4 regions of the Telluria sp. ZB2R32 genome follow, and region 4 is predicted to be linked to each of the others. Evidence: predicted binding sites of a transcription regulator. Region 4 holds the regulator's gene; each other region holds the start of a gene.
What was found. Region 4 encodes sigma-54, which starts transcription at its own class of promoters, with help from an activator protein. Its sites were predicted from a motif close to TGGCANGNAANCTGCTTT; they were not measured.

Region 1: a site for sigma-54 is predicted at 3,891-3,908, ahead of AC56LG_RS22520 (PEP-CTERM sorting domain-containing protein). Genes of this name have one in related genera too.
Region 2: a site for sigma-54 is predicted at 1,373-1,390, ahead of pepA (flocculation-associated PEP-CTERM protein PepA). Genes of this name have one in related genera too.
Region 3: a site for sigma-54 is predicted at 5,564-5,581, ahead of AC56LG_RS03140 (ANTAR domain-containing response regulator). Genes of this name have one in related genera too.

What each region holds. Positions count from the first base shown of each region.
Region 1 covers NZ_JCASIG010000009.1:129,053-136,486, reverse strand. The annotation lists gene AC56LG_RS22535 (glucose 1-dehydrogenase) at 1-567, shown strand, start outside; gene AC56LG_RS22530 (penicillin-binding protein 1A) at 748-3,123, opposite strand; gene AC56LG_RS22525 (MarR family winged helix-turn-helix transcriptional regulator) at 3,284-3,778, shown strand; gene AC56LG_RS22520 (PEP-CTERM sorting domain-containing protein) at 3,944-4,543, shown strand; gene AC56LG_RS22515 (bifunctional diguanylate cyclase/phosphodiesterase) at 4,751-7,434, shown strand, end outside.
Region 2 covers NZ_JCASIG010000003.1:30,707-38,140, reverse strand. The annotation lists gene AC56LG_RS09515 (Dabb family protein) at 107-427, shown strand; gene pepA (flocculation-associated PEP-CTERM protein PepA) at 473-1,327, opposite strand; gene AC56LG_RS09505 (SRPBCC family protein) at 1,616-2,062, shown strand; gene AC56LG_RS09500 (VOC family protein) at 2,103-2,582, shown strand; gene AC56LG_RS09495 (DUF2760 domain-containing protein) at 2,763-3,353, shown strand; gene AC56LG_RS09490 (Hsp70 family protein) at 3,362-5,215, shown strand; gene AC56LG_RS09485 (Hsp70 family protein) at 5,212-7,434, shown strand, end outside.
Region 3 covers NZ_JCASIG010000001.1:728,184-735,617, forward strand. The annotation lists gene nirB (nitrite reductase large subunit NirB) at 1-2,059, opposite strand, end outside; gene AC56LG_RS03130 (MFS transporter) at 2,077-3,369, opposite strand; gene AC56LG_RS03135 (CmpA/NrtA family ABC transporter substrate-binding protein) at 3,745-4,887, opposite strand; gene AC56LG_RS03140 (ANTAR domain-containing response regulator) at 4,906-5,553, opposite strand; gene AC56LG_RS03145 (S9 family peptidase) at 6,011-7,434, shown strand, end outside.
Region 4 covers NZ_JCASIG010000007.1:203,077-210,510, reverse strand. The annotation lists gene AC56LG_RS20365 (KdsC family phosphatase) at 1-497, shown strand, start outside; gene lptC (LPS export ABC transporter periplasmic protein LptC) at 533-1,135, shown strand; gene lptA (lipopolysaccharide transport periplasmic protein LptA) at 1,151-1,762, shown strand; gene lptB (LPS export ABC transporter ATP-binding protein) at 1,762-2,523, shown strand; gene AC56LG_RS20345 (RNA polymerase factor sigma-54) at 2,550-4,019, shown strand; gene hpf (ribosome hibernation-promoting factor, HPF/YfiA family) at 4,082-4,438, shown strand; gene AC56LG_RS20335 (enoyl-CoA hydratase/isomerase family protein) at 4,551-5,636, shown strand; gene rapZ (RNase adapter RapZ) at 5,798-6,658, opposite strand; gene hprK (HPr(Ser) kinase/phosphatase) at 6,718-7,434, opposite strand, start outside.

The sequences.
Region 1 (7,434 bases), on a different contig from region 4:
CCGGGCGACCTGGCCGCGCCAGGCCACTGCCGCGCCATCGTCGAGCGCGCCGTGCAGGAATTCGGACGCATTGACGTGCTGGTGAATAACGCCGCCTTCCAGATGACGCGCAAGTCGTTGGAGGAGATCCCGGACGAGGAATGGGATTACACCTTCCAGGTCAACATCACGGCGATGTTCCACATCTGCAAAGCCGCAGTGAAGCACATGGCGCCCGGCTCGGCCATCATCAACACCACTTCGATCAATTCCGACAATCCCAAGCCGACGCTGCTGGCCTATGCCGCGACCAAGGGCGCGATCGCGAACTTCACGGCCGGCCTGGCCCAGTTGCTGGCCGAAAAAGGCATCCGCGTGAACTCGGTGGCGCCCGGCCCGATCTGGACGCCGCTGATCCCGTCGACCATGCCGCCGGAAGAAGTCGAGAGCTTCGGCCAGCAAGTGCCGATGAAGCGTCCCGGCCAGCCGGCCGAAGTGGCGCCGGTGTACGTGCTGCTGGCGTCCGACCAGGCAAGCTACATCTCCGGCGCGCGCATTGCGGTGACGGGCGGAACACCGATTTTGTAAAAGTCACATCCGCGTAGGGTGGGCACTCGGTGCCCACGCGGTCGTACCCATGCATGCCGCAACGTGTTCTGTGCCCGCGCACGGTCGAATCATGATGACACGGTGCGCTCCCGATGCGGACGATAAAAATGGTGCGGTCCGCACCGGCACGAACGCGTGGACTCGGGAGTCCACCCTACGTTAAAACATCGGCGTCGGCACCGGCTGCGGCGGTGGCGGCGGCACGCCTTCCATCGGCGCGTCGATGACTTCGACGGCTTCGTCTTCGACGGCTTCTTCTTCCTGCGGCTGTAAGTCGGGCTGGGCCGGCATGCCTTCGATCAGGTCGCCCGGCTCGATGAACTCTTCTTCCGGTTCCTCTTCACGCGGACGCGGCGGCGCCGGTGGGCGGCCGCCCGGGAACAGGGCGTCGCGGTCGATCTTGCCGCCATCGAGGGCGCTCTTGAAGAAGTCGCCGACCAGCAGGATGGCGTTGTGGCCGCCCTGCCCCCAGTAGCTGCTGCGCATGGTCACGCGGTTGTCGTTGAAGCCGACCCAGGCCCCGGCCACCAGGTTCGGATGCATCAGGATGAACCAGCCGTCGGCATTGTTCTGGGTGGTGCCGGTCTTGCCGGCGACGTCGCCGTTGATGCCGAAGCGGTAGCGCACGCCGGTGCCGGTGCCGCGGTTGACGACGCCGCGCAGCATGTCGATCAGGGTCAGGCTCGACGCCTGCGACATCGCGCGCTCGGGGCGCACGTTGGCGAAGTCGGCGATCACGTTGCCGTCGCGATCAAGGATGCGGCGCACGAACACCGGTTTGCGGTACTCGCCCTGGGCGGCGATGGTGGCGTAGCTGCTGACCATCTCCAGCAGGGTCACCGGGCTGGTGCCCAGCGCCAGCGACGGCACCTGCTGCAGTTTGCTCTGGCGTACGCCCAGGTTCTGCGCCAGTTTCACCACCGGCGGCAAGCCGACGTCGCGCATCACCTGGGCCGTGATCGTGTTCTTCGAGAACACCAGGCCGTCGCGCATCGTCATCTGGCGCCCGGTCGTTCCCGACATGTCGGTCGGGCGCCAGACGGTGCCGTCAGCGGCGCGGATGTCCATCACCGCGTCGACGTAGGGCTGCTCGGGCGGGATGCCGTTTTCCAGCGCAGCGCCATACACGAAGGGCTTGAAGGTCGAACCAGGCTGGCGCGCGGCCTGGGCCACGTGGTCGTACTGGTCGCGCGCGAAGTCGCGGCTGCCGACCCAGGCTTTGACTTCGCCGGTCGCCGGATCGATGGCGACGAAGCCGGCTTCCAGGCGCGCCTTCGATTCGCGCAGCTTGCGCATGAAGTCGCGGTCGCCCTTGATGCGTTTCAAGGCCGCGGCCGGCGCCTCGCCGCCGTCGACCGCCTTGCGGTAGGCCGCGCTCTCGCGCACGAAGGCATCGAGCTGGGCGCCGTGGGTATGCCAGTAATAGTCGAATGCCTTGACGCTGGAACGCATCGCCGTGTAGGTGCCGATCGAGCTCGAACCCGGCAAGCCCGGATTGGCCCACTCGACGTCGGCCACGGCCTGCAGCGCGCCCGCCTGCTTCTCGACGGCGCGCAGGGCCGCTTCCTGCAGGCCGGCGTCGAGCGTGGTCTGCACCACCAGGCCGTCGAGCGCCAGGTCGTAGTCGTTTTCGTCGGCCCATTCGAGCAGCCACTTGCGCACGTGCGCCGTGAAATGGTTGTCGCGGCCGCTGCGTTCGGCCAGGCGCTCGAAGTCCAGGCGCAGCGGGCGCTTCTTCAAGGCGGCAAGGCGCGTTTCATTGAAGGCGCCATGCTTGGCCATCTGCCCCAGCACCACGTTGCGGCGCGCCAGCGAGCGCTCCGGGTTGGTCACCGGGTTGTAGTAATAGGTCCCCTTCAGCATGCCCACCAGCGTGGCCGCTTCCAGCACGTCGAGCCTCAAGGCCGGTTTGCCGAAATAGGTGCGCGCGGCCATCTCGATGCCGCGCGCGTTGTACAGGAAGGGCACCGTGTTCAGGTATGCTTCCAGGATCTCGGTCTTGCTGTAGGTGTTCTCGATCTTGATCGCGGTGATCAGTTCCTTGAGCTTGCGGTTGATGCTGCGCGCGCGCCCGATCTCGTCCGGGAACATGTTGCGCGCCAGCTGCTGGGTGATGGTCGAGCCGCCCTGGGCGTCGCCCTTCAGGCTGGCCAGCAGGGCGCCGGCGATGCGCGTGAAGTCGACCCCGTGGTGTTCGTAGAAGCGGTGGTCCTCGGTCGAGATCAGGGCTTTCACCACGTGCGGCGACACCTGCGACAGCTTGACGCGCTCCTGCAAGCCTTGCTCGAAAGTGCCGAGTTCCTTGCCGTCGGCGGACAGGATGCGGCTCGGGCGCGCGCTGCTGACCTGCTTGAGGTCGTCGATGCCGGGCGTGAGCGGGATCAGGACGATCAGGTAGACGACCAGGGCCGCGGCCAGCGCCGCCAGCGACAGGCCGCCGACGATCAGCGCCTGCTGGTGGCGCGGGCGTCCCTCGATGAAACCGTGTGCCCGGCGTACGCCCCTGCGCGCTCTTCCGCCTGCGCTGCCGAACAAATCCCTTGCCTGCTGCCGAATGCCACTCTCGGTCTTCTCGTCCTGGTCCACTGGTTTCCTTGCTGGGTTGATCCTTTATCCGCCAAGTATAGCCGACCGCGCCGCCGCACAGGACAGCACGCTCCGCGCGGCGCCCTGCCCTTTCCGCTATGATGGCGGCATGTCATTAGCGTCTCCCTCCACCGAACTGCCCGATCCCGATCCAGCCACGCGTGTCCTGCGCCAGTTCCGGATCGTCTTCAACTCCGTGAAAACCCATTTCCGCCAGGTCGAGCGCGAGGCCGGCCTCGGCGGCGCGCAACTGTGGGCGCTGTCGGTGATCGCGCAAACGCCGGGCATCGGCGTGACCGACCTGGCGCGCGCACTGGATATCCACCAGTCCACCGCCAGCAACCTGGTGCGCACCCTCACCGGGCGCGGCCTGATCTCGGCCGCGCGCGAAGGCGCCGACCGCCGCGGCGTCGCACTGCGCGCGCTGCCCGCCGCCGACGAATTGCTGCAGCGCGCGCCGCTGCCGTTTGCCGGGGTGCTGCCGGACGCGTTGTCGAGCCTGGACGAGGCGACCCTGCGGCGGATGGAAGCGGACCTGGCGCGCCTGATCACGCTGCTGGCCGCGGACGAAGCCGGTGCACAGGTGCCGCTGGCGCACCTTTGATTGGCTCGAACCCGGTCTGTTACGGCTATTTTTGTCGAAAACTTTTACAGTAGGAAACAATATTAATCAGGATAACAACTTAACTGCTTGAATAGCCAGAATATTTTCCATTTGGCATGAACATTGCTTTATATCAAACATTATTTCCCAACTTGGAGTTTAGTAATGTTCGTTAAAACCTTGTTCACCGCCCTCGCCCTGTCCGCCACCATGGGCGCTGGCGCTGCCCCTATTGTCAACGGCAGTTTCGAAGCCGGCCTAGCCAACTGGAGCACCAACGGCAACGTCGATACCGCCTACACCGGCGGCGGTTCTTACTTCGGCGCGGGCAACCCCGCAGAGAACGGCAATTTCGCCGTCGCGTTCAACGGCGGCGACAGCGCCCCGACCGGTAGCATCTGGCAGCGCTTCGCCACCACAACCGCCGCGCAATACACGGTAAACTTCGACTTTGGCGCGACCAGCTGCGTCATCAGCTGCGGCCAGTCGCTGCTGGCTTCGATCCTCGGCGCCGACGGCAGCACCGTCCTGGCCTCGACGACCGTTTACGGCGCTTCGAACGGCGCCCTCGGCAGCTTCAGCCTGGACTTCGCCGCCAACGGCACCAGCACCACGCTGCGCTTCTCCGACCTGGCGACCAACCAGACCGTATCGATCGACGGCGTGCTGGACAACGTCAGCGTGAACGCCGTCCCCGAGCCGGCATCGCTGGCCCTGCTGGGCCTGGGCCTGGTCGGCTTTGTCGTCCGCCGCCGCCGCGCCTGATCATTGCCGGTGCGGCCTGGACCAGCCGCAGACACAAAAACCCGCTGCGGCGGGTTTTTTTTCGCTTCCACGAGACCGGCGCCATGGCCCATACCGACTACCAGGCGAGCGTGGAGCAACCGTGGCGCCAAGTAAACAGTTACGGTGAGATAAATAGGCGGCCGCCGCGTTTAACGCTATGATGATAATTGCTCTTAAGTAATTTTAATGCAAGCCGCATTCATGCCACGCCAGCACCTGACCAGACCGCTTCGCCCGGTTCGCACCTTGCTGAACCGCCTTGTGCTCGCCTGCCTTCTCCCGGGCATTGTCGGCAGCGCGATCTTTTTGCTTGTCGAGTATCGCGAAGAGCGCGCGCGCCTGCGTCAGGAGACGTCGGATATCGCACGCTCGCTTGGCAAGGAGATCGATACCCATATCCTGCGTACACAAGCCCTGGCCCTTGCACTCAGCCGCGCCAAAGGCCTGTCATCGAACGATATCGGCGCATTTGCAGCCCGTTCCGCCCAAGCCATTTCCGCTGCGGGCCTGGGCAGCAACGTCGCGCTGTACACAAAGGATGGCAGCCGCTTGCTCGGCATTTCGCAGCAAGGACGCGCCGCGCTCCCAAGCGCCGCCGGCGCCGCGGCGGCGTCCCAGGTATTCCGCTATGGAAAGCCTGTTATCTCCGACTTCCATCACGACAGTGCAGCAGGCGCCAGCTTCATCGTCGCTCACGTTCCGGTGATGCGCGAAGGCCGCATCGTGTATTCGCTGGGGATCGACATTCCCTCCAGCCGGCTCAATGCGATGCTGGTCGCCCGAGACCTGCGCCCGGGATGGCTCGCCAGCCTGATCGATCCGCGCGGCCTGATCGCGGCGCGCAGCCGCAACCAGGCCCTGTTGGGCCAGCGCGCTTCAGACAACCTGCGCGCTGCGATTGCGCGGCACGCCGCCGGTACGCTCGACACGGTCACGCGCGACGGTGTCCCGAACCTTACGGCTTTCTGGCGTTCGCCGCAGACCGGCTACACGACCATCGTCGGCGTGCCGCGCGCGGACCTGATCGCTCCCCTGCGCTGGAAACTTGCTGTGCTTGGCGCCACTGTCGGGCTCCTGTTCGCCGCGGGGATGCTGCTGGCGCGACGCGTGAGCCGGCACATCGCAAACTCTTTCCATGCGTTGATCGCACCGGCGACAGCGCTCGGCGCCGGCAAGCCCTTGGCAATGGCGACGGTTCACCTGAGCGAGAGCGCCGAAGTCGGCGCGGCGATCGAGCGCGCAGCGACGCTTCTGGAGGAACGCGAGGCCGCGTTGCGATTACAGCAAGAGGAGCTGGAACAGTTCAAGTTTTTCAGCGAGCATGCCAACCAGATGCTGCTGCTGGTGGATCACCAGGGCAGGCTCCGCTACGCCAACCGGATGGCGCGTGCGCGCCTGGGCTATACGGACGATGAGCTGATGGATATGACGCTGTTCCGGATCGACCCAGCAACCAGCGTCGAGAGCCTGCAGGCGGTATTTGCACAGTGCCGCGTGGCGCCACCCCCTCCTTTCGAACGCGTCTTGACCTGCAAGGACGGGTCGACCTTTCCGGTCGAAATCAGCGCGACCGTATTGCAGCACCGCGGCGAATGGCTGATGCACGCGGCCGCGCGCGACATTGCCGAGCGTCGCAAGGCCGAGCAGGCCGTACGCTGGGCAGCCACCCACGATGCGCTGACAGCACTGGCCAACCGCAGCCATGCCCTGGAATTTTTGCAGCGACACCTCGAACAGGTGCGTGCCGGCGCAGCCGGCGGCGCGCTCCTGTGCATCGACCTCGACCGCTTCAAGCCGGTCAACGACCTGCACGGGCATGAAGCAGGTGATCGTGTCCTGCAAGAAGTGGCGTTCCGGGTCAAGTCCTGCCTGCGTGCGCACGACTTGCTGGCGCGTTTCGGCGGCGACGAATTCATCGCCATACTGGTCAACCGCGGAACGAGCCCACACCAGGCCGACGACATGGCGCGCGCCATCATCCGGTCGATCGAGGGCCCGATCCGGGTCGGCAAGATCGAGGTCAACCTGTCAGCTTGTATCGGGATCAGCCGATTCCCCGAACACGGCAAGGTACCCGGCGCCCTGGTGCACGCGGCCGACATGGCCATGCTGCAAATGAAGCGGCAAGGTGGCCGCGGCTTCGCCCACTACGCACCGGAGATGGACGACCGGGCTCGGTTCGTCCTGAATGTCGAGCGCCGCCTGCAGGCCGCAATCGACCAGGGGGGGCTTGCCCTGCACTACCAGCCAATCGTCGAACTCGACAGCGGCGTCATGGTCGGAATCGAGGCACTGGTACGACTTGAAGACGGCATCAGTCCCGCCCTCGGGCCCGCCGCCTTCGTTCCGGTCGCCGAGGCTTGCGGCCTGATCGCCCCGCTCGGGGACTGGGTTGCGCGCGAGGCATGCCGGCAACAGGTGGCATGGAGGGAGGCCGGCCTGCCCCTGAGCATCTCCATTAACGTCTCGCCCCTCCAGTTCGCACGCCCGCACTTCGCTGCCCGCGTACACGCACTGGTCTGCACATCCGGGGTCGATCCGAACGACGTGACGATCGAGCTGACGGAAACGGCGGTGATGGAAAACCTGGGAGAAGCGGTCGCCATCCTGCACGAACTGAAAGCCCTGGGCGTGCGCATCGCCCTCGACGATTTCGGCACCGGCTATTCAAGTCTCGCGACCCTCTCCAGCCTCCCCATCGACAAGCTCAAGATCGACCAGTCGTTCGTGCGCAGGATCGACAGCGACCACACCAGCCGCGCCGTCATCGATGCGGTGATCGCACTGGGCAAGAGCCTGTCCCTGGAACTGGTGGCGGAAGGGATCGAGACCGAGGCGGCCTGGCACTACCTGCGCGAACGCGGCTGCCA
Region 2 (7,434 bases), on a different contig from region 4:
ATAGCCGCCCACCTTACGGGTCTGTGCATCGTTCACGAACCAGGCGCGTGCGCAAGCCGTTTTACAAGCCGTGTAAGATCGCGTATCCCTTCAACCCAAGCACACCATGACCGCCAATTCGTCCCCCACCCTGCGCCACGTCGTCCTGTTCGCCTTCAAGGACGACGCTACTTCCGAACAGATCGATACCGTCGTCAGCGACTTCGGCGCCCTCGCCCAGGCCGTGCCCGGCATCGTGGCCTACGAGTGGGGCACGAACGTCAGCCCGGAAGGCTTGAACGACGGTTTTACGCATTGTTTCACGCTCACCTTCGGCAGCAATGAAGACCGCGACGTCTACCTGGGCCATCCGGCGCACACCGCCTTTGTCGCCACGCTGGGTGTCTGCCTGGCGCGCTCGCTCGTCGTCGATTATTGGGCGAAATAAAAAAGAGCGGGCATGCCCGCTCTTCGTGACGCACCCTGCCGCAATTCAGACTTTCGCGGCGCGCTTGCGGCTCGCCATTCCCACGCCCAGCAAGGCAATGCCGAACAATGCCAGCGATCCCGGCTCCGGCACTTCGGACAGTTTGAACTGACCGTTATTGCTGACGAAGAAATAGGACGGGGTATTCGCGTAGGCCGTGCCATTGCAGCCATTGCCGGTGAAGCCGGCGAATTCGCAGGCGACTTCGCTCACCAGGGTGGTGGTCGGCTCGGCGACGGTGTTCGCGTTGGTAAAGGCAAAGGCCATGATCGTTTCCAGTGCCAGGTCTTCGCCGTTTTCGCGGAAGAAATAGCCGGAATCCAGAGATCCTGCTTCAGCCCGCGCGAACACGGTGACGCGGCCGTTATTGGTTGGCGACCCGCTTGCATCGACCTCGCCGCCACCGCCCGCCATCACGGTAAAGGTTGCGAACTCGTTGCCCAGGTCTGCGCCATACGTGCCCGCCGTGGTGCCGTACTGACCGGCCGTCGGATTCTGGAACATGCGGATGGTGCCACCGGTGAAGGTAAACTGGCCACCGAAGGTACCGGTACCGGTTGCATCGAAGGTCGCGGTGATGTTGCCACCCGGGTAGTTCACCGGAAACAGCTGGAAGTTGCTGTCCGCCTGAGCGATGTTGAACACCGCGTGTTCGGTGAACGAAAAGCTCGTACCGCCGCTGGGGTTAAGCTGGATGAAGGCATTGCCGTTCACGTCCAGGTATTCATTGATCGTCTGGCCGCCGGCGAAGCCGCCTCCGGTCGGATTGAATACCCAGTCGTTCAGGACAACTTCGGCATGGGCAACGCCCATCGATGTTGCAAGCGCAGCAGCACACGCCATTTTCTTCAAAAGTTTCATGACTGAATCCTCTTAAGTGGTTGATCAGGCACAGCACTCCATTTTTAAGCAACCTGCATACCAGTGTATTTACATCATTTAAAATCAATAGCTTGCGGATTATTGTTAACTCTGCATTGATAAAAATGTAAAGAATTTCGACGCCGCGGGCGGCGTCCACCCATCTTTCCGGCCGCGCCCGGCCAGCATTTTTATTACAAAAAACCGCGGCCCGATGTCGAATATCCGAAGCTGTATTCGTCGTACTGCCAGAGGGACGTCCTCTGCCTTTTCATAAGGAAACCGATCATGTCCACGAATACCGTCGAGCTGCACCGCGTGTTCAAGTCGACCGCGGACCGCGTCTACCGCGCCTTCACGACCCCGGATGCCTTTGCCAAATGGCTGCCGCCGCATGGCTACTTCGCCACCGTGCATGCCATCGACGTTCGACCAGGCGGGCGCTACCGGATGTCGTTCACGAACCTCACCACCGGCCACAGCGAAGTGTTCGGCGGCGAGTACCTGGAACTGGAACCCGGCAAACGCCTGCGCTATACGGCCGAGTTCGACGACCCGAAGCTGCCGGGCCGGATGCAGACCACGGTGACCCTGCGCGACGTGTTCTGCGGCGTCGACATCCACATCCGCCAGGAAGGCATTCCGGAGATGATTCCGGCCGAATCCTGCTATCTCGGCTGGCAGGAGTCGCTGCAGCAGCTCGGGCAACTGGTGGAAGCCGGGATCAAGGATTGAATCGCTCCCCGTATTGCGCCAACCAACAAGGAGACACACCATGACCAGCAAAAACACGATCTGCCTCTGGTTCGACGGCGGCGCACTCGACGCCGCCCGCTTTTACGCCGAAACCTTTTCCGACAGCGCCGTCACGGCCGTGCACCATGCACCGAGCGATTTCCCGTCCGGCAAAGAGGGCGACGTCCTGACGGTGCAATTCACCGTGCTCGGCATCCCCTGCCTCGGCCTGAACGGCGGCCCGCTCTTTCCCCAAACCGAAGCGTTTTCGTTCCAGGTCGCCACCGACGACCAGGCCGAGACCGACCGCCTGTGGAATGCGATCGTCGGCAATGGTGGCCAGGAAAGCGCCTGCGGCTGGTGCAAGGACAAGTGGGGGCTCAACTGGCAGATCACGCCGCGCGTGCTCACCGACGCCATTGCCAACCCCGACAAGGCGGTAGCAAGGCGCGCGTTCGAAGCAATGATGACGATGCGCAAGATCGACATCGCCACCATCGAAGCGGCAGTGCGCGGCTGAGACTTTCCGCTCCCTGCTTGCTTGTCAAGCATTGCATTCCTCATCTTGAGCAGCATATGAAGTGGCACGACGGCTGCCGCCCGGCGGCCGTCCGCGTGCCGGCCCCGTGGTCAAACTGGTATCATTCGCGTTTGTCCGGACCCAGGCCCCGACGCTCCCTACCACTACAGAACATCAAGAATGAGCACACCGACCCAACTGCCCTCTTTCTGGAGCCGGCTCTCCCTCGCCTTCGGCACCTTTTTCAAGACCGTCGGCGACGCCGAATTTGCCGCGCGCGTGCGCGATGACCAGGTCGGCCCCGTCGCTGCCCCGGCTCCTGCGTCGGCGCCCGCCCAGACGCCCGTCCCTGCCGCCGCGCCCGCCCCGGTCCCGGTCCAGCTGCGCGAAGCCACCCCGGACGCCGCCCTGCAACTGCTGACCCTGCTGCAGCGCGAAGCGCGCCTGATCGACTTCGCCCACGAAAACCTGGCGGCCTATGCCGACGCCGACATCGGCGCCGCCGCCCGCGTCGTCCACGAAGGCTGCGCGCGCGTACTGAAAGACCACTTCACGATCGCTCCCGTGCGCAACGAGGCCGAAGGGGCGCGCGTCACGCTCGAAGAAGGTTTCGATGCGGCCAGCGTGCGCCTGACCGGCAACGTGGTCGGCAAGGCGCCGTTCAAGGGCACCCTGAGCCACCGCGGCTGGAAAGCCACCGACGTACGCCTGCCGCAGCTGGCGAAGGAACACGATGCCAGCGTGCTGGCGCCGGCGGAGGTGGAACTGTGAGCGCCCCGATGAACGCCCCGGTGAGCGCCAGCTATGCCATCGGCATCGACCTCGGCACCACGCACAGCGCCTTGTCGTACGTCGACCTGGAAGCGAGCGACGGCGAGAACACCGCGCACGGCGTGCTGCCGATCCCGCAGCTGAGCGCGCCCGGCACCGTCGAGGCGCTGCCGCTGCTGCCCTCCTTCCTCTACCTGCCGCACCCGGACGAACTGGCGCCGGGCGAGCTGGCGCTGCCGTGGGGTTCGGAAGGCGATGCAGTCGCCGGCGAAATGGCGCGCAGCCGCGGCGCCACCACGCCGATCCGCCTGGTCTCTTCGGCCAAGAGCTGGCTGTCGCACCCGAGCGTGGACCGCCGCGCCGCCATCCTGCCGTCGGACGCGCCGGAAGAAGTCACGCGCGTCTCGCCGCTGGACGCCTCCACGCGTTACCTGCAGCACCTGCGCCGCGCCTGGGACAACGCCCATCCGGAAGCGCCGTTCGACCAGCAGCAAGTGACGGTGACGATTCCCGCCTCGTTCGATCCGGGCGCGCGCGAACTGACCGCCGAAGCCGCCCGCAACGCCGGCTATACTTCCGCTACGCTGCTCGAAGAACCGCAGGCGGCACTGTACAGCTGGATCCAGGGCAGCAACGGCGCCTGGCGCAAGCAAGTCAAAGCCGGCGACATCGTGCTGGTGGTCGACGTCGGCGGCGGCACCAGCGACTTTTCGCTGATCGCCATCCTCGAGCGCGACGGCAAGCTGGAACCGCACCGCGTGGCCGTGGGCGATCACATCCTCCTCGGCGGCGACAACATGGACCTGGCCCTGGCCCACCTGGTGGCGCGCAAGCTCGCCGCGAATGGCACCCAGCTCGACGCCTGGCAGATGCGCGCGCTGACCTACGGCTGCCGCGGCGCCAAGGAACACCTGCTGGCCGACGCGAATGCCACCACGTGGCCGATCGTGGTGCCGAGCCGCGGCTCGAAACTGATCGGCGGCTCGATCCGTACCGAACTCACCCGCGACGAAGTCACGACGTTCATTACCGACGGCTTCTTCCCGCGTGTGGAAGCGTCGGCACGCCCTGCCGTGCGCACCCGCGCCGGCCTGACGCAACTGGGCCTGCCGTATGCGCAGGATGCCGCCGTGACGCGCCACCTGGCCGCCTTCCTGGCGCGCCAGGCCGGCGCCACCGCCGAACTCGAAGGTTTCGCGGGCCGCGTGAGCGCCGACCACTCCTTCCTGCATCCGAGTGCGGTGCTGTTCAACGGCGGCGTGTTCAAGTCCGGCATTCTCGCCCAGCGCGTGATGGAGACCATCAACGACTGGCTCTACATGGAAGGCGCGGAACCGGCACGCATGTTAGAGGGCGCCGACCTCGACCTGGCCGTCGCCCGCGGCGCGGCCTACTACAGCTACGCGCGCCGTGGCGGCGGCGTGCGCATCCGCGGCGGCACGGCGCGTTCGTACTACGTCGGCGTCGAATCGTCGATGCCGGCGATCCCCGGCATGGAACCGCCGATCCAGGCGCTGTGCGTGGCGCCCTTCGGCATGGAGGAAGGGAGCGAACTCGAACTGCCGGGCCAGGAATTCGGCCTGGTGGTGGGAGAGCCGGTCCACTTCCGCTTCTTCGGTTCGACCACGCGCCGCCAGGATCAAATCGGCGAGGTGCTCGATTTCTGGGGTCCGGACGAGCTGCAGGAGCAAAACGAAATCCAGGCAACCTTGCCGGCCGATGGCCGCACGCCGGGCGACGTGGTGCAGGTCAAGCTGCATGCGCTGGCGACCGAAGCGGGCACCCTGGAACTGGCGGCGGTGGCGCGTGACGGCCAGCGCTGGAAAGTCGAATTCGACGTTCGCACCACGACCGAACAGTGACATCCTACCTGGTCAGTATCGACCTCGGCACCACCAACACGGTGCTGGCGTATGCCGCACCCGGTGCGGCGGAGGTCGAACTGTTCCCGATCGACCAGTTGGTGGCGCCCGGCGAAGTGGCCGGCGCGCCGCTGCTGCCGTCGAACCGTTATCACCCTGCTGACGAAGAACTCGGGCCCGGCCAGTTGCAGCTGCCCTGGCAGTTGGCCGACGTGGCCGGCCTCGAGCGCGTCGCCATCGGCCGCCTGGCGCGCAGCCTCGGTGCGGCGACGCCGGGCCGGCTGGTGGCCAGCGCCAAGAGCTGGCTGTCGCACCCCGGCGTCGACCGCATGGCGCCGATCCTGCCCTGGGGCGCCGAGCCCGAGGTGCCGAAGGTCTCGCCGGTGGCGGCCAGCGCCAGCTATCTGTCCCACCTGCGCGCCAACTGGAATATCCGCTTTCCCGGGCAGCCGCTGGAACAGCAGGAAGTCGTGCTCACCGTGCCGGCCTCCTTCGACGAAGGTGCACGGGCGCTGACGCTGGAAGCGGCGCGGCTGGCCGGCCTGCCGCGCCTGCGCCTGCTGGAAGAACCGCAGGCGGCGCTGTACGACTGGCTGTACCGCCACCGCGCCACCCTGGCCGAGGACCTGGCCGATACAAAGCTGGTGCTGGTGGCCGACGTCGGTGGCGGCACCACCGATTTCAGCCTGGTCAAGGTCGAACTCGTCGACGGCCAGCCGCAACTGACGCGCATCGGCGTCGGCAACCACCTGATCCTTGGCGGCGACAACATGGACCTGGCGCTGGCGCACCTGGTCGAGGCGCGCATGGCCGAACAGGATGGTACTCAGGCGCCGGCGCGCCTGTCGGCCGCGCGCCTGGCCCAGCTGACCGAGCGCTGCCGCGCCGCCAAGGAGCAGCTGCTGGCGAGCGACGCACCCGAGCAGGTACCCGTCACCCTGCTGGGTTCCGGTGCGCGCCTGATCGGCGCCAGCCGCAAGGCCGAACTGCGCCGCGCCGACATCGAACGCGTGGTGCTGGACGGCTTCTTCCCTCTGAACGAAGCGCAGGAAAGCGCGCGCCGTGCACGTGCCGGCATCGTCGAATTCGGCCTGCCCTACGCCAGCGACCCGGCCGTCACGCGCCACCTGGCCAGCTTCCTGCGCCAGCACGCGGCGGCGGCGCGCGCGGCGCTCGGCCTGGTGGAAGACGACGCCACACTGCCCGTGCCTGACACCTTGCTGCTCAACGGCGGCGTATTCCGCGGCGCCGCGCTGGCCGAACGCCTGGCCGCGACGCTGGAGAATTGGCGTGGGCAGCCGCTGCGCATCCTGCACAACCTCGATCCGGACGTGGCCGTCGCGCGTGGCGGCGTCGCCTATTCGCTGGCGCGCCAGGGCGCCGCGCCCGCCATCGAGAGCGGCGCGGCGAGGAGCTATTACCTGCTGCTCGAAGGCGAGCGCGCGCAGTCAGGCTTGCGCGCCGTGTGCCTGCTCCCGCGCGGCACGCCGGCCGCCACCGAAGTGCGCCTGCACGAACGCAGCTTTGCCCTGCGCCTGGGGCGTCCGGTGCGCTTTCACCTGGTCTCGACCGTGGCCGACGGCGGCGCCGCGCCACATGCCGGCGCACTGGTCGACCTGGCGCCGGAAGACGTCGTGCGCCTGCCGCCGATTGCGACCGTGCTGCGCGCTGCGCCCGGCGCCGCGCCGCGCAGCGAGATCGCCGTGCAGCTGGTGGCGTCGCTGAGCGAAGTCGGTTCGCTGGAAGTGCATTGCGTGGCCGAGGATGGCAGCGGACGCTGGCAGCTCGCCTTCGAACTGCGCGCCGCCGAGGGCGAAGAGGAAGCTGTCGAGACCGAGGTCCTGCCGCCGCAGACGGATGCGGCAATCGAGAAGATCGAACGTGTCTTCGGCACCCGCTCGAAAGCCGTCGACACCAGGGAAGTGCGCCAGCTGCGCGCCAGCCTCGAACACCTGCTCGGTCGGCGCGAAGGCTGGGCCACGCCGCTGTTGCGGCGCCTGTTCGACGCCTTGATGGAGCGATCGAAGGGACGGCGCCGCTCGGCCGAGCACGAACGCGCCTGGCTGAACCTGGCCGGCTTTTGCCTGCGCCCCGGCTTCGGCCATCCGCTCGACAGCTGGCGCATCGAGCAGCTGTGGGCGATGTTCGAAACGGGCGTGCAATACCACAAGGACACGCAGGTGCGCGCCGAATGGTGGACCCTGTGGCGGCGCGTGGCC
Region 3 (7,434 bases), on a different contig from region 4:
CGTCCTTGCCCTGTGCCTCGGCGCATTCGCGGGTGCAGCCGGAGACGCCGAATTTCACCTTGTGCGGCGTACGCAAGCCCTTGTAGCGGTTCTCGAGCGCGATGGCGAAGCCGGCGCTGTCGCCCACGCCATAGCGGCACCAGGTCGAGCCGACGCAGGATTTCACCGTGCGCAGCGACTTGCCGTAGGCGTGGCCGGACTCGAAGCCGGCGGCGATCAGCTCTTCCCAGATCGGCGGCAGCTGGTCGACGCGCGCGCCGAACAGGTCGACGCGCTGGCCACCGGTGATCTTGGTGTACAAGCCGTATTTTTTCGCGATCATGCCGACCGCGATCAGGCCGTCGGCCGTGACTTCGCCGCCCGGCATGCGCGGCACCACCGAATAGGTGCCGTCCTTCTGGATATTGCCGAGGAAGTAGTCGTTCGAATCCTGCAGGCTCGCATGCTCGGGTTTGAGAACGAAATCGTTCCAGGTCGAGGCCAGGATGTTGGCGGCGACCGGCTTGCAGACGTCGCAACCGAGGCCCGTGCCGTGTTTGGCGAGCAGTTCGCCGAAGCTCTTGATGCGGCCGACGCGCACCAGGTGGTGCAGTTCCTGGCGCGAGTGGTTGAAGTGCTCGCACAGCGCGCGGCTGACCGTCACGCCCTGCTTCGCCAGTTCGGCATTGAGCACTTGCGTCACCAGCGGCACGCAGCCGCCGCAGGCGGTGCCGGCGCTCGTGCATTTTTTCAGTGCGCCGATGCTGGTGGCGCCATCCTGCACCGCCGCGCACAGCGCTCCTTTCGAGACGTCGTTGCAGGAACAGATCTGGGCCGCGTCCGGCAAGGCGGCAACGCCCAGGCCAGTCTTCGGCGCGCCGCTCGCTTGCGGCAGGATCAGACTTTCCGGCGCATCCGGCAGCGCGATGCCGTTCAAGGCCATCTGCAGCAGCGTGCCGTATTCGGCGGCGTCGCCGACCAGCACCGCGCCCAGCAGGCGCTTGCCGCAGTCGCTGACGACCAGCTTCTTGTAGGTCTGGCGCCGCTCGTCGAGGTACTGCACGCTGCGGCTGCCGGTGGCGGCGCCATGGGCGTCGCCGATGCTGGCCACGTCCACGCCCATCAGTTTCAGCTTGGTGCTGAGGTCCGCGCCGGCGAAGCCGCCGGGCGCGCCGAGCAGGTGGCGCGCAGCGGTGCGCGCCATGTCGTAGCCCGGTGCGACCAGGCCGAACAGCTGGCCGCGCCAGGCCGCGCATTCGCCGACGGCGTAGATGTGCGGGTCGGACGTGACGCAATCGTCGTCGATGGCGACGCCGCCGCGCGGCCCCAGCGCCAGTTCGCAGAGGCGCGCCAGTTCGTCGCGCGGGCGGATGCCGGCCGAGAACACGATCATGTCGGTATCGAGGTGGCTGCCGTCGGCGAACTGCATGCGGTGCGTGCCCGCTTCGCCATCGACGATCGCCAGCGTGTTTTTCCCCGTGTGGACGGTGACGCCGAGTTCCTCGATGCGCCCGCGCAGCACGCGCGCACCCGGATCGTCGACCTGCACCGCCATCAGGCGCGGTGCGAATTCCACTACGTGCGCTTGCAGTCCCAGGTCGCGCAAGGCTTTCGCGCATTCCAGGCCGAGCAGGCCGCCGCCGACGACGACGCCAGTCCGCGCGCGGGCGCCGCATTCGCGCATCGCTTCCAGGTCTTCGATGGTGCGGTAGACGAAACAGTCGGCGCGTTCGCGGCCCGGTATGGGCGGCACGAAGGGAGACGATCCGGTGGCCAGCACCAGCTTGTCGTAGCCGAGCGCCTCGCCGCTTGCCAGCGTGACGCTGCGCGCGGCGCGATCGATGGCGACGACTTTAGCGTTGAGTTTCAGGTCAAGGTTGGCGCGCTCGAAGAAGCCGGGTGCGACCAGCGACAGGTCTCCCGCCGTTTTCCCGGCGAAGAATTCGGACAGGTGCACGCGGTCGTAGGCCGGGCGCGGCTCTTCGCCGAGCACCGTGATGTGGATGTGCGGTGCGGCGGCAGCGAGGGATTCGACAAACTTGTGGCCCACCATGCCGTGGCCGATGACGATGACGTTCATATTGCTCTCCTGATTACTCAAGCACGCGCTGCTGCAGCGACGGTGGCGGTACTGCTGAAACGGGCGCCGAGTGCGCACAGGCTGGCGACGACGACCAGGCCGCCGAGGATCATCAGGGTGTCGCGCACGTCGCCCGTCCCTTTCATGAGGAAACCGGCCAGCACCGCGCCGACATTGCCGCCGGCGCCGACGATGCCGGCCACGCCGCCCAGCGCAGTGGGCGCCACGAAGGGCACCAGCGCATAGGTGGCGCCGCAGGCCATGTGGGTGAACAGGCCGAAGCACAGCATGGCAATCAAGGCAAAGACGACGCCGTCGGCGTTCGCGAACCACAGCAGGCCCAGGCCCTCGCCCACCATCAGCACGAACAGCACGGTGACGCGGCTGTTGAGGTCACCACGCAGGGCGCAGCGGTCGGACAGCCAGCCGCCCAGGGCGCGGGCGAACAGCGCCAGCAGGCCGAAGCTGGCCGCCGCCATGCCGGCGCTTTTCAGCGACAGGCCGAAATGATCGACGTAATAGATGGCGGCGATGTTGTGGATGAAGATCTCGATGCCGAAGCAGGCGCCGTAGGTGACGAACAGCAGCCAGGCGCGGTGGTTGCGGCAGGCTGCCTTGAAACTCGCCCAGCCGCCCTTGCCGCCGCCCTCGAAGGGGATGCCGGCGGCGCGCAGCTCGCTGAAGTTACCGGCCGGGCAGTCCTGGGTATAGCGCCAGTAGACGACGGCCATCACCAGCATCGCCACGCCCGGCACGATCAGCGCGACGCGCCAGCCCAGGGTTTCGGAGACGCCCGCCATCAGCAGCGCGCCCAGCAGCAGCGGCATCGCCGCCTGCGCCGCCCCGCCGCCGGCATTGCCCCAGCCGGCGGCGGCCGCGTTGGCGGTACCGACGACCTTCGGGGCGAACATCACCGAGGTGTGGTACTGGGTGATGACGAAGCTGGCGCCGACCGCACCGATGCCGAGGCGGAACAAGAGAAAACTTTCATAGCTCTGGGCAAAGGCGACGCCGAGCACGGGAATCGCGCCCAGGGCAAGCAGTCCCGTATAAGTCTTGCGCGGGCCGTAGCGGTCGCACAGCGGCCCGACGATCAGGCGCACCAGGATCGTGATGGCGACGGCGGCGATATTGATGTTGGCGATTTGCGCCACCGACAGGCCGAACTCGCCTTTGATGACCGGCATCAGCGGGGCGCAGGCGAACCAGGCGAAGAAGCAGATGAAAAACGCCACCCAGGTCAGGTGGAAGGCCCGCATCTGGGGCGTGTGGAAGTCGGTGAGTCTGATGCTGCTCGCTTTGCTGGCCATGGTATCCCTCGGGTTGAAAACAAAAAGGCGTCCGCGTCCCGTGGTGGTGGTACCAGGGAGGCGGACGCCGTTGTCCGGATGCGGGTCCAGCGTTGGACCTGCGCTTTTCAATGTTTGTAGCTGAAGGGATCGCCGTTGATCCTGCCTGGAGTAATTGCAAGAGGCGTGCCAGACTTGGTGCGGGGCGTGCGGCGCAGCGGCTTGAAGGAAGACGCTCTATTGCAGTGCACAATGCGCGTTAATGATGCGGAACGGCGCACTCTGATGGCATCGAGGTGCTTGACCGTAGGGTGGGCGCCCTGTGCCCACGCGTGAAGCATGCGTCGCGTTGGCGCGTCGTTCCGCGTGGGCACGGGGCGCCCACCCTACCGTGTCTCAGCGTTGGTGAATATCGAACGCCGCCGCATACCCCGCCGGATCGCTGCCATCCCACACCCGCCCATCCATCAATGTACTGCTGCGCATGAACGTCGACGGCACGTCCACTCCCGCCAGCGCCGCCGCTTCGCGATACAGCCCGATCTGGTTCACCGCACAGGCCACATCGAGGTAAGCCGGGTCTTCGCGCAACAAACCCCAGCGCCGCTGCTGGGTCAGGAACCACATGCCGTCGGACAGCCACGGGAAGGTCGCTTCGCCGTCGCCGAAGAAGCGCAGGCCAGGGAAATCGGCGCGGCGCGGCAGCAGGCAGGTGCGCAGGAGGGCGATGTCGGCACCGACCCAGGCGGGGCTGGCCAGCACTTCGGCGGCGGCTTCGCGGTTGGTCGGGGAAGCGTCGAGCCAGCGCGCCGTCTCCAGCAAGGCGGCCACCAGCGCGCGGCAGCTGTTCGGGTGGCGCGCGACGAAGTCGGCGCGGGCGCCGAGCGCCTTGCCGGGGTGGTCCGGCCAGACCTGGCTGCTGGGCGCGGCCAGCACGCCGCTGGCCTCGATCAGCGCGCGCCGGCTCCACGGTTCGCCCGCGCAGAAGCCATCCATGTGCCCGGCTTCCAGGTTGGGCGCCATCTGCGCCGGCGGCACGGTGACGAGCTGCGCCTGCGTCATCGGATCGATGCCGGCGGCGGCCAGCCAGTAGCACAGCCACATGGCGTGGTTCCCGGTCGGGAAGGTGTGGCCGAAGGTGTAGCGGCGCGGCTGCGCCTGCATCAGCGCGCGCAGGCCGGCGCCGTCCGTGACGCCGGCGGCGGCGATGGCGCGTGCGAGCACGATCGACTGGCCGTTCTGGTTCAGGTTCATCAGCACCGCCATGTCGCGCGCGGCGCCGCCGATCCCCATTTGCAGGCCGTACAGGAGGCCATATAAAGCCTGGGCCGCATCGAGCTCGCCGTTCGTCAGGCGGTCGCGCATGGCGGACCACGAGTGCTGCTTTTCCAGCACCAGTTCGATGCCGTATTTCTCGTCGAAGCCAAGCACCGACGCCATCACCAGCGGCGCGCAATCGGCCAGCGGCATGAAGCCGATGCGCAGCACGGTTTTCTCGGGCCGGTCCGAGCCGGCGACGTGCACGTCCTTGTCAGTCATGCGCTTCCTTTCGCCGGATCAGCCCAGCAAGTCCTCGACGTCCAGGATGCGCTGCGCGATCTCGGCCAGTCTCATGTTCTTGTTCATCGCCAGGCTGCGCAGGCGGCCGTAGGCTTCGTCTTCGGTGAGGCGGTGGCGCGCCATCAGCACGCCCTTGGCGCGGTCGACCGTCTTGCGCTCGGCCAGCTTCTGGCGCGTGTCGGCCAGTTCGCCGAGCAGTTTCTGTTCGCGCCTGAAACGCGCCAGCGCCACGTCCAATACCGGGCGCACGCGCTCGGCGCGCAGGCCGGCCACGATGTAGGCCGATACGCCGGCCGCCACCGCCGCTTCCATGGTCGAGGCGCTGTCGTCTTCGGTGAACAGCACGATCGGGCGGCGCGCGTCGCGGGTGGCGATCACGATGTGTTCGAGCACGTCGCGCGCGTCGGACTCGCTGTCGACGATGATCAGGTCCGGCTGCAGCTGGGCGATCCGCTCGGGCAGGAAGATGTCCGGCGGCAGCGAGGCGACGATGTCGTAGCCCGATTCCAGCAAGCCCACGCGCAGCGCCGCGCTGCGGCAAGCCTGCGCGGCCAGGGCGGCGTCACCGGCGGCCACCTGTCCCCCGGTGACGACGACGATGCGCAGGCTGGGTGAGGGGTCGGCACGCTTCTCTTCTCGTTTCATGCTGGACGCAAATGCAAGAAGCGCGCCAGTTCTCATACGGTTTCCGACAGAAGCGATATTCTTCCGGCCAATATCTGCAATAAGTCTCCTGGCAGAACATTCACGAACCTGATCGCATGCATCACAAACCGAAAGTTCCTTTATAGCCTGACGGCATTTATACTGCACCGCAACATCAACGTACTTACCAGGAAATGTCTATGTCGCCAATCGAATACTTCCACGCCAGCGTCGCCGCGCTCGCCGTCATCGTCCGCATCACCCTGCTGCTACCGCGCAAGTCCGGGCAGCCCGCCTGACCCGCACCTCGTCTCGCGCATCAGCGGCCCCGTACCCCAAGGTACGCGGCCGCTTTTTATTGATCGCCGCCGGAATCCCCCTGCTGCTGAGTGACTGCGCTAGAATGCATCCGCACTTTCTAGCCAGAAAGCTATTTCCTCACTCACCAGACTCCACGATGCGACTTCCTGCACTGACCTTCCTTGCCGCGCCACTCTGTGCGCTGATTGCGCTTCCCGCTGCAACCACGGCCACGGCTGCGCCAACGTCCCCTCCCACGCCGATCAGCCTCGACCAGGCCATGGCCCATCCGGACTGGATCGGCAATCCGGTCGAACAGGCATGGTGGGGCTGGAACGGCAAGGACGTGTATTTCAAGCAGAAGCGCACCGGCTCGCAGCTGCGCGATACCTTCGTTGCGGCCGCCGGCGGCGCACGCAAGGTAGCCGACGCCGGGCTGGCCAATCTCGACAGCCCGGCCGTGGTCTACGACCGTGCGCATACACGCACCATCATGGTGCGTAATGGCGACCTGTTCGAGCGCGATTTGAAAAGCGGTGCACTGGTTCAGGTCACGCGCGGCGTCAAGGCCGAAGACCCGCAATATTCCAGCGACGAGCGCGCCGTGCAGTTCCGCGTCGGCCACGACTGGTTCAGCTGGGACCGCGGCAGCCGCCTGCAGGCGCCGCTCGCCCTGCCGCGCGCCGCCAAGGACCCCGCAGTGCCGGACGCGGACGCATTGCGCGACATGCAGCTGCGCCTGATCACGACCCTGAAACGCGCGAAAGACGACCGCGACGCCGCCCGCGCGCGCAGCGAAGAAGAACGCCGCTTCGATCCGACCCGCGCGCCAAGTCCGGTCTACCTGGGCGACAAGGTTACGATCGAAGGCAGCGCGCTGTCGCCGGACGGCCGCTGGCTGGTCGTGGTCACCGCCGCCAAGGGCGCCGAAAAGGGACGCGTCGGCAAGATGCCGCGCTACGTGACCGAGTCCGGCTACGAAGAGATGGACGACCAGCGCACCCGCGTGGGCCGCGCCAATCCGGCCGCGCATGGTTTGAAGCTGATCGACCTGGCCACCAACAAGGTGCAGGACCTCGCCTTCGACGCCCTGCCCGGCATCGCAACCGATCCGCTGGCCAAACTGCGCGCCGACGCCAAGCTCGATCCTTTGAAAGGCAACCGCCCGCTGCGCATCGCCGACCGCGCCGACGCCGTGCGCTGGAGCCTGGATGGCAAGCTGGTCGCCGTGATGCTGCGCGCCGTCGACAACAAGGACCGCTGGATCGCCACCATCGACCTGGCGTCCGCCAAACTCAAGCCGCAACACCGCCTCAGCGACGAAGCCTGGGTCAACTACGACAACAGCGACTTCGGCTGGCTGCCGGACAACCGCACGCTCTGGTACGTGTCGGAAGAAAGCGGCTACGCGCACCTGTACACCCAGCCGGTCGACGGCCGTCCGCGCGCGCTCACCAGCGGCAAATGGGAAGCGACCGACGTGCGCTGGAACGTCGATGGCAGCGCCGCCTGGATGCTCTGCAACCGCAAGAATCCAGGCACCTATGAAGTCTGCGCCGTCAACGCCAAGGACGGCGCCAC
Region 4 (7,434 bases):
GCATCAAGGTCATGATCTTCGACGTCGACGGCATCCTCACCGACGGCAGCCTGACCTATGGCCCGGACGGCGAGATCACCAAGACTTTTAACGTCCTCGACGGCCTCGGCATCCAGCTGCTGCAAAAGACCGGCGTCGAAACCGCCATCATCAGCGCGCGCAAATCGCCGATCGTGCTCGCGCGTGCAAAGGACCTGGGCATCACCCATGTCTGGCAGGGTTTCCACGACAAGCGCATCGCGTTTGCCGAACTGCTGGCGCAGCTGAACCTCACGGCCGAGCAGTGCGGCTACATCGGCGACGACGTGATCGACATGCCGCTCTTGAGTAAAGTCGGCTTTGCCGTTACGGTGCCGAGCGGGCATCCGGAAGTGCAGCACCGCGCGCATTACGTCACCAAAGCCGGCGGCGGGCGCGGTGCGGTGCGCGAAGTGTGCGACCTGGTGATGCGTGCCCAGGGTACCTACGAGCAGGCCTTGGCCCCGTATTTCAAATGAGTTCGCATGAGTGAAATAAACGAATGGCGACCTACGTGAACAAACGCACCGCGCACCGCTGGCGTACGCTGGCGCTGATGCTGACGGCGGTGTTCTTCGCCTTCGGCAGCTTCTGGCTGTTGCAGGCCTTCGATTCCGACGACGGGCCGGGTGTGGCCAACAACCTGAACGAACCCGACTACATCGTCGAGAACTTCAGTTTCGTGCGCATGACGGAAAACGGCGTACCGCGCTACGTCATGTCCGGCGCGCGCCTGGCGCACCATCCCGACAACGACGTCTCGGAAGTGACTCGCCCGGTCGTCGAGAGCATGGCGCCGGAACGTCCGCGCATGACCATGCACGCCGACCGCGGCCAGGTCTACCATGGCGAAAACCGCGTCGAACTGATCGGCAACGTCGACCTCAAGCGCCCGGCCACGCCCAACAGCGAAGCGCTGCAGGCGCGCACCGAGGCGCTGACCGTGCTGGTCGACGACGAGATCGTCAAGACCAGCCGTCCGGTCCAGATGACGCTGGGCGCCGCCACGGCGCACGGGGTCGGCCTGGTGGCGGAGAACCCGACCCAGAAGCTGCACCTCGGCGGGCGCGGCCAGATCGTCTATCCGCCGCGCCCGGCGCGCGCACCCAACCAATAACAGGAACGAGCATCTATGAAAAAAAGCATTCACAACATGATTGCCGCCGCCTTCGTTTCGCTGCTGTCGCTGGCGCCGGCCCATGCCGAACGCGCGGACTCGCTCAAGCAGGCCGTCATCAATTTCGATTCGCTCGATGTCGATGAAGTCACGCAGACGCGCATCCTGACCGGCAACGTGATCCTCACGCGCGGCACGCTGACTTTAAAATCGGACCGGGCGCTGGTCAAGGAAACCCCTGAAGGTTACATGAGCGTGACCCTGACTTCGGGTCCGGGCCGGGTCGCCACCTTCCGCCAGAAGCGCGACGGCGGCCCCGACCTGTGGATGGAAGGACAGGGCGAACGCATCGAATACGACGAGCGCCAGGAAGTAGTGAAACTGTTCTCGAAAGCGATCGTGCGCCAGCTCGAAAACGGCCGCCTGACCAACGAACTCGATGGCGCCTACATCGCCTACGACAGCCGCCGCGAAGTGGCGACCGTGCGCAACGACGCCAGTGGCGAAAGCAAGGTGGGCGGCGGACGCGGCACCCTGATCATCGCACCACGCCGCGCACCGGCGGCAGGCGCCGCACCGGCAGCGGCTGGTTCCACCCCGGCGGCGCCGGCAGCAGGAAAGAAATAATGAAAGATGCACCTGACAGCCGCAGCACCCTCGTCGTCCGGGGACTGCAGAAAAGCTACGGCAAGCGCCTGGTCGTGCGCGACGTTTCGCTCCAGGTGGGTTGCGGCGAAGTCGTCGGCCTGCTCGGCCCGAACGGCGCCGGCAAGACCACCTCGTTCTACATGATCGTCGGCCTGGTGCCGTCCGACGCCGGCACCATCGAGATCAACGGCGCCGACATTTCGAGCCTGCCGATTCACCGCCGCGCGGTGATGGGCCTGTCGTACCTGCCGCAGGAAGCCTCGGTATTTCGCAAGCTGACGGTGGAAGACAATATCCGCGCCGTGCTCGAACTGCAGCACGACGAGAACGGCAAGTCGCTCACCAAAGCTGCGATCAACGACCGCCTGGATTCCCTGCTGGCCGAACTGCAGATCGAGAAGCTGCGCGAAAACCCGGCGCTGTCGCTGTCGGGCGGCGAACGGCGGCGCGTCGAGATCGCGCGCGCCCTGGCGACCAATCCGCGCTTCGTGCTGCTCGACGAACCGTTTGCCGGCGTCGACCCGATCGCGGTGATCGAGATCCAGCGCATCGTGCGCTTCCTGAAGGAGCGCGGCATCGGCGTCCTGATCACCGACCACAACGTGCGCGAGACGCTCGGCATCTGCGACCGCGCCTACATCATCAACCAGGGCGCCGTGCTGGCGTCGGGACGCCCCGACGACATCATCGCCGACGAGTCGGTACGGCGCGTCTACCTGGGCGAACACTTCCGCATGTAAGAACAGCACAGCGAACACACAGCGCCATGAAACAATCCCTGCAACTCCGGACCTCGCAGCACCTGGCGCTCACGCCGCAGCTGCAGCAGTCGATCCGCCTGCTGCAGCTGTCCACGCTCGAACTGCACCAGGAAATCGAGCAGATCCTGTCCGACAATCCCTTGCTCGAACGGCTCGACGATCCGCTCGACCACTCGGTGCGCCTGCTGGCCGACGGCGCCATCAACGACGCTCCGGCGCAGGCGCCCGAGGCGCCGGCGCCGAACGGTGAAGACGCGCCCGCCCCATCGGACGCGGCCGATGGCGGCGAAGGCGGCGACGTCGAACGCGGCGAGCCCGATGCCGACTGGGGAGAGGGCACGCGCACGTCCAACAGCGAGAACGACGACGACGGCCGTCCGCAACTGGGCGCCATCGGCATCACCCTGCGCGAGCACCTGACGGAACAGATCCGCGTGACCGGCGTGACGGCGCGCGACCGCGCCCTGGCCGAACTGGTGATCGACGCCATCGACGACAACGGCTACCTCGAAGAACAGCTCGACGAAATCCACGCGAGATTACCCGAAGAACTCGAGGTCGAGATCGAGGAACTGCGCTGCGCGCTGGCACTGGTGCAAAGCCTCGATCCGGTCGGCGTCGGTGCGCGCAGCGCGGCCGAATGCCTGGCGCTGCAGATCCGCAGCATGCCGGGCGTGCCGCTGGTAACGCGGCGCATGGCGCTGAAGATCGTCGAGGGCTACTTGACCTGGTTCGCGCAGCGCGAATTCAACAAGCTGAAAAAGGCGCTCGACTGCGACGACGAAGACTTGCGCGAAGCGCAAGCCGTGATCCGCCAGTGCAATCCGCACCCCGGCGCGGCGTTTGCGTCGAGCGCTTCGGATTACGTCGTTCCGGACGTTATTGTCCGCAAGACGCCGACCGGCTGGAGCGTCGCGCTGAACAACGACGTGATGCCGCGCCTGCGCGTGAATAACGTCTATGCCAACCTGCTCAAGGGCGGCAAGGGCGAGGGGCAGATGAGCGCGCAGCTGCAGGAAGCGAAGTGGCTCATCAAGAACATGCGCCAGCGCTTCGATACGATCCTGCGTGTTTCGCAGGCAATTGTGGAGCGCCAGAAGAACTTTTTCAGCCATGGCGCGGTTGCCATGCGTCCCCTTGTGCTTCGCGAGATTGCTGATACACTGGGTCTGCACGAGAGCACCATTTCTCGTGTAACAACTCAGAAATTCATGCTGACCCCGCACGGCATGTTTGAGCTGAAGTATTTCTTCGGAAGCCATGTCGCCACCGAAGCGGGGGGCGAAGCATCGTCGACGGCGATACGGGCGCTCATTGCGCAGCTGACAGGAGCAGAGGACCCAAAGAACCCATTATCCGATAGCAAGATCGCGGAAATGCTCGGTGAACAAGGCATGGTCATTGCGCGCCGCACGGTTGCAAAATACCGCGAGGCGCTCAAGATACCTCCCGTCAGTCTCCGCAAATCCTTGTAACAGCGGCCCCCACGTGCGTCCCAAGCGCCAGGCGGTGCCGCGCATTTATCAAAGGAGTGTGTATGAATCTCACCATCAGTGGCCACCACCTCGATGTCACCCCCGCCATCCGTGAATACGTACAGAACAAGCTCGAACGCATCACCCGCCATTTCGATCAAGTGATCGATTCCCATGTCATCCTCGCGATCGACAATCTCACCGAAAAAGACAAAAGGCAAAAAGCCGAGATCAACCTGCGCCTGTCGGGCAAGACGGTGCACGTGGAAAGTGTGGCGCAAGACCTGTATGCCGCGATCGACCTGTTGATGGATAGGCTCGACCGCCAGGTGATGAAGTACAAATCGATGCTGCAGAATCATAGTCACGAGGCGCTCAAGCGCCGTCCTGAAGGCGGAGAGGCCGCTGCTGCGATCTGATCGCGCACCGAGCACCGTCTGAACGAGGGCGCCGCACGGCGCCCTTTTCAATATGTGGGAGCGTTGCCGTGTCTTGGGTAAAATGCATGTCTCTCCCATCATCCTGCTGACCATGACCGACCATGTCCTGACCCGCGTTGCCAACGGCACCGGCATCATCACGCTCGACCGTCCCAAAGCCCTGAACTCCCTGTCGCTGGCCATGGTGCGGCGCCTGGCCGACATCCTGCTGGCCTGGCGCGACGACGCGGCCGTATCCGCCGTGGTACTTGCCAGCAGCAGCGAAAAAGCCCTGTGCGCCGGCGGCGACATCCGCTTCTTTTACGAGGCCGGCCACGCCATCCCGACCGCCAACAGCGCGCTGCTGGAAGACTTTTTTACCGAAGAATACGCACTCAATCACCTGATCCATTTTTATCCGAAACCCTACGTGTCCATCATGGACGGCGTGGTGATGGGCGGCGGCATGGGGATCGCCCAGGGCGGTCCGGAGACCGGCCTGCGCATCGTGACCGAGCGCACCAAGATGGCCATGCCGGAAGTGAACATCGGCCTGTTCCCGGACGTCGGCGGCAGCCATTTCCTGTCGCACGCGCCTGGGCAGCTCGGCAATTATCTGGGCCTGACGGGGTTGACGATCGGCGCGGCCGATGCGCTGTACGTCGGCCTGGCCGACGTGTTCGTGCCGGGCGCGCAACTGGGTGAATTGCATGCGCTGATCGAGACGACGCCGGGGGCGCAGCTGGCCGAGGCGATCCGTGCCTTTGCTGCGGGCTTTACCAGCGAGGTCGGGGAGAGCGTATTGAAAGCGCAGCGCGCCGCGATTGACACGCACTTCGGCGCCGGTTCGGTGGCCGCGATCATCGCCTCGCTGGCAGGGGATGACGACGCGTTCGCGCAAAAGGCGCTCGCCGCGATGCGCCAGCGTTCACCGCTGATGATGTGCGTGACGCACGAGATGCTGGTGCGCGGCGCGACGATGTCGGTCGCCGACTGCCTGCGCATGGAGCGGTCGCTGGTGCGCCGCAATTTCGAGCACGGCGAAGTACTGGAAGGCGTGCGCGCGCTGGTGATCGACAAGGACAATGCGCCGCAGTGGAATCCGCCGACGCTCGACGCCGTGACGCCGGAGATGATCGAGCGCTTTTTCGAGCCGGTGTGGCCGGATCACGCGCATCCGCTGCGTCACTTGAGTTGATAAACGCGGTGTAACGTAGGGTGGGCACTTGTGCCCACGCGGTCGTACGGCCGCGGACTGCAAAGCGTGCAAAGGGTATGAGAACGCCGCATATCGTGGTCACCGTCAACACTGATTAACCGGTGCAGCCGTGTGGGCACAAGTGCCCACCCTACAACTCTCTACGACTGCTCGCGGTGCCTCACCACCACGCGCTCGCTCTCGTTGAAATAGGCCGCCAGCCGCTCGGCCATGTACACCGAGCGATGCTGCCCGCCGGTACAGCCCACCGCCACCGTCAGGTAGCTGCGGTTATCGGTCTTGAACGAGGGCAGCCACTTCTCGACGAATTTGCAGATATCGTGCAGCATCTCGGTGGCGCTCGGCTGGGCGTCGAGAAAGGCGATCACGGGGGCGTCCTTGCCGTTCAGCGGGCGCAACGCCAGGTCGTAATATGGATTCGGGACGGCGCGCACGTCGAACACGAAGTCGGCGTCGAGCGGCACGCCGACCTTGAAGGCGAAGGATTCGAAGAAGAGCGTCAGCGGCGCATGCTGGACCTCGGCCAGTTCCTTGATCCAGGCGCGCAGTTTGTTCGCCGAGGCCTCCGACGTATCGATCACGTGGCCGAGCTGCTCGATGGCCCCCAGTCGTTCGCGTTCTTCGGCAATGCATTCGATGAGGGTACGGCGCGCGGCCGGATTCGCGCCCGGCATCAGGGTATGCGACAGCGGGTGGCTGCGCCGCGTTTCGGAAAAGCGCGCAACCAGCGAATGGGTGCTCGCGGTCAGGAACAGCACCTTGACCTGGTGCCCTTCTTCCTTGAGCGTGCGCACCGTGACTGGCAAGCCCGCCAGCGATTCGGCGCTGCGGGCGTCGACCGCCACCGCCAGTTTGATCGTGCTCGTCGCGACAGAATCGACCAGTTGCGGCAGCAGGGGCGGCGGCAGGTTGTCGACGCAGTAGTAACCTGCGTCTTCCAGGACATTCAGGGCAACCGACTTGCCCGAGCCGGAAATACCGGTAATGAGGACGATGTGCATGGCTCGATGATACCGCAAGCGCTGCCGCTTTGTCGTCTCAATCCCCGCTCAATCGCCGCTCAATCTCCGCTCATGGCTTGACGTTGCCGCTCCATGAACTCCTGCAGCGTATCGATCCCGCGCAGCTGCAGGATCGTGTTGCGCACCGCGGCTTCGAGCAGCACGGCGATGTTGCGGCCGGCGGCGACAGGAATGACGACCTTGCGGATCGGCAGGCCCAGCACCTCTTCGGTGGGGAAGTGGAAGGGCAGGCGCTCGACCTCTTCGTCGAGCACGCCGCGTTTGACGAGGTGCACGATCAGTTTGAGACGCATCTTGCGGCGCACGGCGGTCTCGCCAAAAATCGCCTTGATGTCGAGCAGGCCGAGGCCGCGCACTTCCAGCAGGTTCTGCAGCAGCGGCGGGCAGCGGCCTTCGATCATGTTGGGGGCGATGCGCGAGAATTCGACGGCGTCGTCGGCGACCAGGCCGTGCGAGCGCGAGATCAGTTCCAGGCCAAGCTCGCTTTTACCGAGGCCGGAGTCGCCGGTGATCAGCACGCCGACACCGAGCACGTCCATGAAGACACCGTGCATGATGACGCGCTGGGCCAGCTTTTTCGACAGATAGACCCGCAGGAAGTCGATCACCTGGGCGGCCGGCAGCGGCGTCGAGAACAGCGGGATGTTCTGCTCGTCGCAGATGGCGAGGATGTCGGGCGGGGTCTCCAGACCTTGCGCGATGATCAGCGCCGGCGGTCCGCCGCCGATCAGTTCGCCGATCACGTGGCTGCGCGA